3 regions of the Paraburkholderia sp. BR10954 genome follow, and region 3 is predicted to be linked to each of the others. Evidence: predicted binding sites of a transcription regulator. Region 3 holds the regulator's gene; each other region holds the start of a gene.

The links. Region 3 encodes HrcA, which represses chaperone genes, less so after heat shock. Its sites were predicted from a motif close to TTAGCACTCNNNNNNNNNGAGTGCTAA; they were not measured.
Region 1: groES (co-chaperone GroES) is a predicted target of HrcA. The motif match lies at 2,023-2,049, and genes of this name have one in related genera.
Region 2: rpoH (RNA polymerase sigma factor RpoH) is a predicted target of HrcA. The motif match lies at 1,738-1,764, and genes of this name have one in related genera.

What each region holds. Positions count from the first base shown of each region.
Region 1 is NZ_JBFRCK010000002.1:482,483-485,760, reverse strand. It holds gene groL (chaperonin GroEL) at 1-1,607, opposite strand, end outside; gene groES (co-chaperone GroES) at 1,661-1,951, opposite strand; gene AB4Y34_RS04915 (glycosyltransferase family 2 protein) at 2,783-3,082, opposite strand.
Region 2 is NZ_JBFRCK010000002.1:157,032-160,309, forward strand. It holds gene AB4Y34_RS03460 (cytochrome ubiquinol oxidase subunit I) at 1-76, opposite strand, end outside; gene cydP (cytochrome oxidase putative small subunit CydP) at 66-326, opposite strand; gene rpoH (RNA polymerase sigma factor RpoH) at 741-1,676, opposite strand; gene AB4Y34_RS03475 (acyloxyacyl hydrolase) at 2,030-2,593, shown strand; gene AB4Y34_RS03480 (nuclear transport factor 2 family protein) at 2,635-3,018, shown strand; partial or broken gene AB4Y34_RS03485 (2-isopropylmalate synthase) at 3,210-3,278, opposite strand, start outside.
Region 3 is NZ_JBFRCK010000002.1:334,536-337,813, forward strand. It holds gene AB4Y34_RS04250 (NAD kinase) at 1-811, opposite strand, end outside; gene hrcA (heat-inducible transcriptional repressor HrcA) at 1,022-2,041, shown strand; gene hemH (ferrochelatase) at 2,220-3,278, shown strand, end outside.

The DNA.
Region 1 (3,278 bases), 150 kb from region 3:
GGCATGCCGCCAGGCATCGGAGCTTCTTCCTTCGGCAGTTCGCAGACAGCTGCGTCGGTCGTCAGCAGCAGGCCAGCAACCGAAGCTGCGTTTTGCAGCGCCGTGCGCGTCACCTTCGTCGGGTCCACGACACCTGCGTCAACCAGGTCGACGTACTCGCCGGTCGCTGCGTTGTAGCCGTAGTTGCCCTTGCCAGCAGCAACCGCTGCCACGACGACGCTCGCTTCTTCGCCACCGTTGGTGACGATCTGGCGCAGCGGCTCTTCCATTGCACGCAGAACGATCTTGATACCTGCGTCCTGATCGGCGTTTGCGCCCTTCAGGCCAGCGATCGCCGTACGCGCACGGATCAGCGCGACGCCGCCACCAGCGACGATGCCTTCTTCCACAGCTGCGCGCGTTGCGTGCAGTGCGTCTTCGACACGTGCCTTCTTTTCCTTCATTTCGACTTCGGTCGCAGCACCGACCTTGATCACTGCAACGCCGCCTGCCAGCTTGGCAACGCGTTCTTGCAGCTTTTCACGGTCATAGTCCGAGGTCGCTTCTTCGATCTGCTTGCGCACTTGCTTGACGCGAGCTTCGATGTTCGCTGCTTCGCCAGCGCCGTCGATGATCGTGGTGTTTTCCTTGCCCACTTCGATACGCTTCGCCTGGCCCAGTTCAGCCAGCGTTGCCTTCTCGAGCGTGAGGCCGGTTTCTTCTGCGATGACCTGGCCGCCGGTCAGGATCGCGATGTCTTCCAGCATCGCCTTACGACGATCGCCGAAGCCCGGTGCCTTCACAGCAACGGTCTTCAGGATGCCGCGGATGTTGTTGACGACCAGCGTTGCGAGCGCTTCGCCTTCGACATCTTCAGCGATGATCAAGAGCGGACGGCCAGCCTTCGCGACTTGTTCCAGAACCGGCAGCAGATCACGGATGTTCGACACCTTCTTGTCGTGCAGCAGCACGAACGGGTTGTCGAGCACGGCAACTTGCTTGTCCGGGTTGTTGATGAAGTACGGCGACAGGTAGCCGCGGTCGAATTGCATACCTTCGACGACGTCCAGCTCGTCTTGCAGCGACTTGCCGTCTTCGACGGTGATCACGCCTTCCTTGCCGACCTTGTCCATTGCTTCAGCGATGCGCTCGCCGATCGACGAATCGCTGTTCGCCGAGATCGCGCCAACCTGGGCGATTTCCTTGTTGGTCGTGCACGGCTTGCTGATCTTGCGCAGTTCTTCGATTGCGGCTGCAACAGCCTTGTCGATGCCGCGCTTCAGGTCCATCGGGTTCATGCCCGATGCGACGTACTTCATGCCTTCGCGGACGATCGATTGCGCGAGAACCGTAGCGGTCGTCGTGCCGTCGCCTGCGTTGTCGCTGGTCTTGGAAGCGACTTCCTTGACCATTTGCGCGCCCATGTTCTGGAGCTTGTCTTTCAGTTCGATCTCTTTTGCGACCGACACACCGTCCTTGGTGACCGTCGGGCCGCCGAAGCTGCGCTCGAGGACCACGTTGCGGCCCTTCGGACCCAGCGTGACCTTCACGGCGTTGGCGAGAATGTTCACGCCTTCGACCATCTTGGCACGGGCGGAATCACCGAATACGACGTCTTTAGCTGCCATCTTCTAACTCCTTGAATACTTTGGATATCACCGGGGAAGTAGCGACTTTGCGCTTACTTCTGCACCACGGCCATGATGTCTTCTTCGCGCATCACCAGCAGTTCGTTGCCGTCGACCTTGACGGTCTGGCCTGCGTACTTGCCGAACAGGACGCGGTCGCCGACCTTCACGTCGAGGGCGATCGCTGCGCCCTTGTCGTCGCGCTTGCCCGGGCCGACTGCGAGGATTTCACCTTGATCCGGCTTTTCCGCTGCGGCTTCGGGAATCACGATGCCCGACGCGGTCTTGGTTTCCTGATCCAGACGCTTGACGATCACGCGATCATGCAAAGGACGAAGGTTCATACATACTCCTCTCTGATTGAGACTGAAGAACGCTGAGAAAACCCGGCTGGACGAGCCAACCGGAGATGTTGTTAGCACTCTCGTGCAGCGAGTGCTAATTATATGGACGGGTAGTGACAAATTCAAGAAGTGGGGAGCAGCTGTCGAGGTTCATTCAACTTTGAACTTTGGTCATCTAAGTTGGAACTCCCCGTCCCCTCACACGCCTGGGATGTTCAACAAATTTCCCACGTAAAAACAACTATATAGCGCCAGTCCATAGAGGTAGGTGCACCGACTGACGGAACCCCGACGCCACCGCACTCTATGATGAAGCGACCATTGCACCTTGCGGCTGGGTGTACCCAGGGAATTCCCGCCCCCAGACGGGACGCGGTCAGAAATAGGAAAGATGTAGCCAGCGAAGTTGCCGGGTCTTGATCGAACCCCCTTTATTGATGGCGCTGTTTGGGGGCGTCCGTGTGGATAGCACTCCGTGCTACACATGAAATATCACGCTTAACCGCGTTCGAATCGGAGACGCCTGCCGGACAATCAGTGGTAGCGGTCACCCAGCACCATACCTTGGTCGTTTAGGTGGAGTCCTAGCGGCACCGAGCAATTCACCGCGGGGGTCTAGCGATGCTGCAGGTGCTAAGGGTTCTCGCCGAGTCGATGTCCACTTAGGGGCAGGCCGAGTCAGGGGCTGTGGGACTCAGTGCGGCGAGGGACAGTCATTCGGGGTTGCACGGCGATCGTCAGACCGGAGCAGTCTACGGTCGAATGGCTGCTCGCCGAGTTGACCTACTGTGACCGGCTGGCTGCATATCCGTCCGTCGAACCGGGTCACCTTCATTCCAGGGCCCGCCGCAGGAAATCAGGATGAATCTTGTCGTCGCCATCAAGCGGCACAAAGAGATCGCCATTTGCCTGGGCGAAGCCGAAATTTCGCGCTGCAGCGACCCCTGCGTTTTTCTTGGCGAACGACCGGAACCGATGATCCTTTTTTGCGTATCGCTGAAAGACGGCCTCCGAGTCGTCCGTCGAACCATCGTTGACAACGATACATTCCCAATCGGTAAACGACTGATGCAACACTGATTCGAGCGTTTCAGCGATGAATTCCTGCTGGTTAAAGCATGGAACAACGATAGATATTTTTGCCGTGACTCAATGTAATGCTTCTGTTGCCGCGTTTGGCCTCGGCAGTGCCCTGAACTGCGAACTCGCTGGTCTCGACGAACTGCTGCGATGGGTCGTGGCTGACCGACTGCACATCGACGCCAGTTGAGCCCCAGGGCGGTTCTTCAATCGTTCAACGCTAAGACGCGCGACAAGAGCGGTTGGG
Region 2 (3,278 bases), 180 kb from region 3:
GCACGAACAGAAAGTGATAAAGCGCCGTGATGGCGAACTGGAACCGCGACAGTTCTACGACTTCGCTAACGGGCATGTTGATCACCTCCGGACGGATGCGGGGCGGGCACCGACAGTAGCGCCTGCGCGACCTGCTGAGGCGGCAGCATCATGTGCTCCGCCTGCGGATGATTGAAGAATGTGAACTTGAGCGCCATCAGTAGGGCGAACTTGATGGCGAGAATGATGGCGATATCGCGCGCCAGCGTTGGACCGCGCACCCACCTGCTGAACCCGCCGCGCAAGCGCGACCGGACAGTGCTGCTGCGATTGAGGGCTAGGGTCATGATCGGTCGAAAGACGACTTCACGCCGGAGAGTCCGGCCGGATCCAGACCGCCCTTGCCGTCAGGCAGTCTGGCGAATGCATGCCGATTGTAGGAGGGGAAACCTCGTGCTCTGAGGGTTAGCCATGCGGCATCACGTCGCGAAACTTGCCGCGTCTGTCCAGTATTGCTACCGGACTCGCGATACGTCAAGAAAGGCTTACCGGGCTCGACAGGCCGGCTTGGGGACAGGCCTACGCGAATGCGCTGCGGCCGGGAGACGCACGAATGGACGAAAGGAATGAAAAAGCCCCGCCGTCTTGCGAGGGCGGGGCTTGAGCGCGATGGTCGCTAAATAGTACGCGACCGGTTACCGTGTGTCGCTGTTACCCACGTCGTGGGCGGGACACAATTGACGCGCGCATGGCTTCGACGCTTACGCGTACTCGGTCAGTGCGCCGCGCATCTTCTTCATCGCGCTGGCTTCGATCTGGCGGATACGTTCGGCCGACACGCCGAACTCGTCGGCCAGCTCGTGCAACGTGGAGCCGCCCGAGCCGTCGTCGGCCACCTTCAGCCAGCGCGCTTCGATGATGCGGCGGCTGCGCGGATCGAGCGCGTCGAGCGCGCTTGCGATGCCGTCGCTTTGCAGCCGGTCGCGCTGACGCGAAGCCAGCACGGCGGTCGGCTCGCTATGCGAGTCGGCCAGATAGGCGATCGGCGCGTACGACTCTTCACCGTCTTCGACCTGACCTTCCAGCGCGATATCGCCGCCCGACAGACGCGTTTCCATCTCCGCGACCTCTTCGCGCTTCACGTTCAGTTCCTTCGCGAGACCATCGATCTCGTCCGGCGTGAACGCGCCGAGGCCCTGCTTGTGGCTGCGCAGGTTGAAGAACAACTTGCGCTGCGCCTTCGTGGTGGCGACCTTCACCATGCGCCAGTTGCGCAGGATGTATTCGTGGATCTCGGCCTTGATCCAGTGCATCGCGTACGACACGAGGCGCACGTTTTGCTCGGGATCGAAGCGCTTGACCGCTTTCATCAAGCCGATGTTGCCTTCCTGGATCAGGTCGGCGTGCGGCAACCCGTAACCGAGATAGTTACGCGCGATCGACACGACGAGTCGCAGGTGCGACAGCACGAGGCGGCGCGCCGCCTCCAGATTGTCATGTTCGCGCAATTCAATGGCGAACTGGCGTTCTTCCGCCGGCGTCAGCATCGGAATCCGGTTGACCGCCTGAATATAGGCGTCGATGTTGCCCAGTTGACCGGACAGCAGCGAGGAATGCGAGAGCGCCAGTGCACCTGCCGGAGCGGCCTTAGCCGACGACGGGCTCAAAGTACTCGGAAGGGTCATTGCATGGCTCACGTGTGAAGCTCCTTTGGAATCAGACAATTGCGTACTCAGTAAACGACTCCAGCGATGGATGTTAGCACTCAGATCTGCCGAGTGCTAATACTTAGATGTCGCAGGGGTATCCAAGTTCCGGAAAATCCTATTGAGCGTTGATTTCTGATAGTTATCATACGCTCTATTTGCATTGTGCGTTGAACCTGTACAAATTACCGTTCGAGGCGGCTGCAGCCTCATGATCGACTGACATCATTCTGTTCTAAAGTGAATAATTGCTGTTTGGGCGCATTATCTGGAAGATACTTGCCCCTAAATCGTGCTTGGAACAAAGGGGGCGCTCGCTTAATAGTCACCAGAATGGGGGCTGAATGAACGACAAGAATCTTGTGGTCCGTGGACTTACTCTAAAAAGTGCGTTGGCCGTTCTGCTGCTGGGTGCGGCGGGCGCGTCCCGGGCCGACCAGTTCGGCGTGCTGGTGGCCGCCGGCGTCGGTGATCGTCACGTCAAGAGGCTCGATCTCGGCGTGGTCTGGGACCCGAACCTCACCTGGTGGCAGATCGGCGACTGGAATTTCGCGCTGATCGGCGAGGCGCACGTCGCGTGGTGGCACACCAATGAAGGAAACGTTCACGACAACATCGGCGAGATCGGTGTGACGCCGGTGATCCGCTTCGCCAAGTCGTCGGGCTTGGTGCGGCCATTCATCGAGGTGGGTGCCGGTGTCGGGTTGCTGACCAGCCCGCGCATTTCTTCCGACTTCACGTTGGGCACCGCGTTCCAGTTCTCCGAGATGGCGGGCGTCGGGCTGCAGTTCGGCGCTCATCGGCAGTATGTCGCCGGCTACCGCTTCCAGCATGTTTCCAATGGCGGTATCAAAGAGCCGAATCCTGGTATAAATTTCAGCCAGCTATATTTGCAATATCACTTCTGACCGTGGCCCCTTGCGGCTCGCGGTGTTCGAGGGGCTCTGCAATGGCGGCAAAGATGATCGAAGCGATTCGCGGGCTCGAGCGAGAGCGATTTCGCGCGATGGTCGACGGCGATGGGCAGTCGCTCGACACGCTGCTCGCTGACAACGTGAGCTACGTTCATACGAACGGCAAGCGCGAGACGAAGCGACAGTTCATCGACGGGATCACCGCGGGGCGCCGTCGTTATCGGCAAATCGAGGTGCAGTCGCAAGACGTCCTGCCGGCCGGGCGCGAGACCTACGTGGTCACGGGCCGCGCGCTGATCGAGATGGAAGCGAACAACGGCGCGCTGCTGTTCCCGATTGCCTACACCGCGATTCACACACACGAAGACGGCCAGTGGCGGCTGATCGCATGGCAGGCGACGCGTTGCGCGCTGGAGTGAGATTTTCATCGCGCGGGCGCGCCTCGTGAGCGCGCCCGTCCCGGCAGCCGAATGCGGGGTGCGCACTCCGCCGCCGCAAGCTCAAGTCCGATTTACGCGGTTGCGCAATCCTCAGCTTTATCGCGGCTGTTTGCGCCGTATTCATCGCGCTCGGCATCCGCGTCGCGCGCCGCGCGTGAGCCGCGCATCGCCACTTCTCCCGCATACGGATGCCGCGCGGCCACTGGAAGCCGCGTGCAGCGCTCCGCCACGCGCCGGAT
Region 3 (3,278 bases):
GCATTGGCACCGTGTGACGCGAACGGCGCACCTCGATCGTGTCGCCGAGCTCCAGCGACGTGAACGACTGCATGTCGAAATTGACGTTCACTTCGCGCCCGGAAACGATCTGGATGCTGACCTTCGAGTCGTCCGGCAGCACGATTGGCCGGTTCGACAGCGCGTGCGGCGCGATCGGCACGAGCACGAAGCCCTGCAATTGCGGATGCAGGATCGGCCCCTGCGACGACAGCGCGTACGCGGTCGAGCCGGTCGGCGTCGCGACGATCAGGCCGTCCGAGCGCTGGTTGTACATGAAGCGGCCGTCGACCGACACGCGCAGCTCCGCCATGCCCGAAAAACCGCTACGGTTGACCACCACGTCGTTGAACGCGAGCGCGTGATAGATCGACGTGCCGTCGCGCACGATGCGCGCTTCGAGCAGCACGCGCTCCTCGCGCTCGAAATTGCCGGACAGCATTTGCGGCACGATCTCGCGCATGTCGGAGATCGGAATGTCGGTGATGAAGCCGAGCCGTCCGTGGTTGATGCCGATCAAGGGCGTGCGATATGGCGCGAGCTGGCGACCGATGCCGAGCATCGTGCCGTCGCCGCCGAGCACCACGGCGACGTCGGCGCGCGCGCCGATCTCGGCGGGACGCAGCGCCGGATAGTCGGTTACGCCGATTTCGGCGGCGGTGTCGGCTTCGAACACGACTTCGAGGCCGAGCTTCGCGATGCACGCGGCGAGCGCGGTCAGCGGCTCGCCGATGCCTGGCGTATTGCTGCGCCCGACGAGCGCGACGGTCTTGAACTGGCTGGTCACTTGCATGCCGGCATTACACCATAGGTAGGGCCTGAAAAGAACCGCAGGCCAACCCGGTAGCGGGCCGGCGCACGCGGGGCGTCTGCGCATGTCGCGATTATCGTTAGAATGGTGAAGACCCGATGACATGCGCGCCCGCTGACGGCGCCGCATTGGCCGGGAGCGGGCGCCGCGGGCGCTCGCGGCTGCGATGCCATTGAGCTAAAATTTTTCGTCATGCTAGATCCTCGCGCACAAACCCTCCTCAAAACGCTGATCGAGCGCTACATCGCCGAAGGTCAGCCGGTCGGCTCGCGCACGCTGTCACGTTACTCGGGCCTCGAGCTGAGCCCGGCCACGATCCGCAACGTGATGTCGGACCTCGAGGATCTGGGGCTCGTGATCAGTCCGCACACGTCGGCGGGGCGCATTCCGACGCCACGCGGCTACCGTCTGTTCGTCGATACAATGTTGACGGTCGAGTCCGCCGCCGACGAAGAAGCGGTGATGCGCGCGGTCAAAACCACGCTGCAGGTGGGCGAGCCGCAGAAGATCGTCGCCGCGGCGGCGAGCGTGCTGTCCAACCTGTCGCAGTTCGCCGGTGTGGTGCTCACACCGCGCCGCAGCCACGTATTCAAGCAGATCGAATTCATGCGCCTGTCCGACAAGCGCATTCTGCTGATCATCGTGACGCCCGAAGGCGACGTGCAGAACCGCATTCTCGCCACCCAGCGCGACTTTTCGCCTTCGCAGCTGGTGGAAGCCTCCAATTACATCAACGCGCACTTCGCGGGCCTCTCGTTTGACGAAGTGCGCCGCCGCCTGCGCGAGGAAATCGACGAGCTGCGCGGCGACATGACCTCGTTGATGCATGCGGCCGTCACCGCGAGCACCGACGAATCCGATACCGGCGAGACTGTGCTTATCTCCGGCGAGCGCAATCTGCTCGAAGTCGCCGATCTTTCGTCGGACATGGCGCGCCTGCGCAAGCTGTTCGATGTGTTCGACCAGAAGACCAGCCTCCTTCAGTTGCTCGACGTGTCGAGTCACGCGGCGGGTGTGCAAATTTTCATTGGCGGCGAATCGACACTGGTGCCGATCGAGGAAATGAGCGTCGTCACCGCGCCGTACGAGGTCAACGGCAAGATCGTCGGCACGCTCGGTGTTATCGGTCCGACCCGCATGGCCTACAACCGCGTGATTCCGATCGTGGACATCACCGCGCGGCTGTTGTCCATGACGCTCAGCCAGCAGTAGTCATCGCGCTCCGCGGCGCCGCCGTCATCGCAGCCCGTGCCGGCCATGATGCGCGAACGGGCGGCCTCTGCCAATCGTCCGAATGGCCAGGGTCCGGCGACGCCCGGCCGAACCCGCGCCGCTATAATGAATCTCCATTGAATCGACTCGCCGCGTGAAGCGGTGACTTCTGCTGCCTATGCGCTTCGACCTCGAGCGGCCATCACAGAACGCCACGTCGCATCGCGTCGCCGTGTTGCTGATCAATCTCGGTACGCCCGACGCGCCGACGCCGCGCGCGGTGCGCCGCTATCTCGCGCAGTTTTTGTCCGATCCTCGCGTGGTCGAAATTCCCGCGCTGCTGTGGCAGCTGATTCTGCGTCTGCTGATCTTGCCGTTTCGCGGCCGCAGCTCCGCCAGGAAGTACGCGGCGGTGTGGATGCCTGAGGGCTCGCCGCTGCGCGTGCACACCGAAAAGCAGGTCGAGGGTTTGCGCCATCTGCTGCAAGTCAACGACTACACGGTGCTGGTCGACTACGCGATGCGCTACGGCACGCCCGGCATTCCGGCAATGCTGAACCAGCTGAAGCTCGCCGGCACCGAGCGCGTGCTGCTGATGCCGATGTATCCGCAGTATTCGGCGTCGACCACCGCGACCGCGTTCGACGAAGCCTTTTCCGCGCTCAAGCGCATGCGCAACCAGCCGGAAATCCGCACGGTTCGCCAGTACGCCGATCACCCGGCGTATATCGCGGCGCTCGCTGCGCAGGTGCGTCATCACTGGCATCTGCACGGCCGCCCCGATTTCGCGGCGGGCGACAAGCTCGTGCTGAGTTTCCACGGCGTGCCCAAGCGCACACTCGACCTCGGCGACCCCTATCACGAGCAATGCCAGCAGACCGGCGCGCTGCTGATGCAGGCGCTCGAATTGACGCCGGTCGAATGCCGCATCACGTTCCAGTCGCGCTTTGGCAAGGCCGAATGGCTGCAGCCCTACACGGCGCCGACGTTGAAGGAACTCGGTGCGGCAGGCGTGCGGCGTGCTGACGTGTTTTGTCCGGGTTTCACCGCCGACTGCCTCGAAACGATCGAGGAAATCGGCATGGAAGTGCGCGACGAATTTCTGCAGGCGGGTGGCAAGGAGTTTCACCGGATCCCCTGTCTGAATGCGTCTCAGCCGTGGGTTGCCGCGCTCGGCGAAATCGTCGCGCAGCACCTGCAGGGCTGGCCGGTGCAGGCGGTGCCGGTGCCGCACACG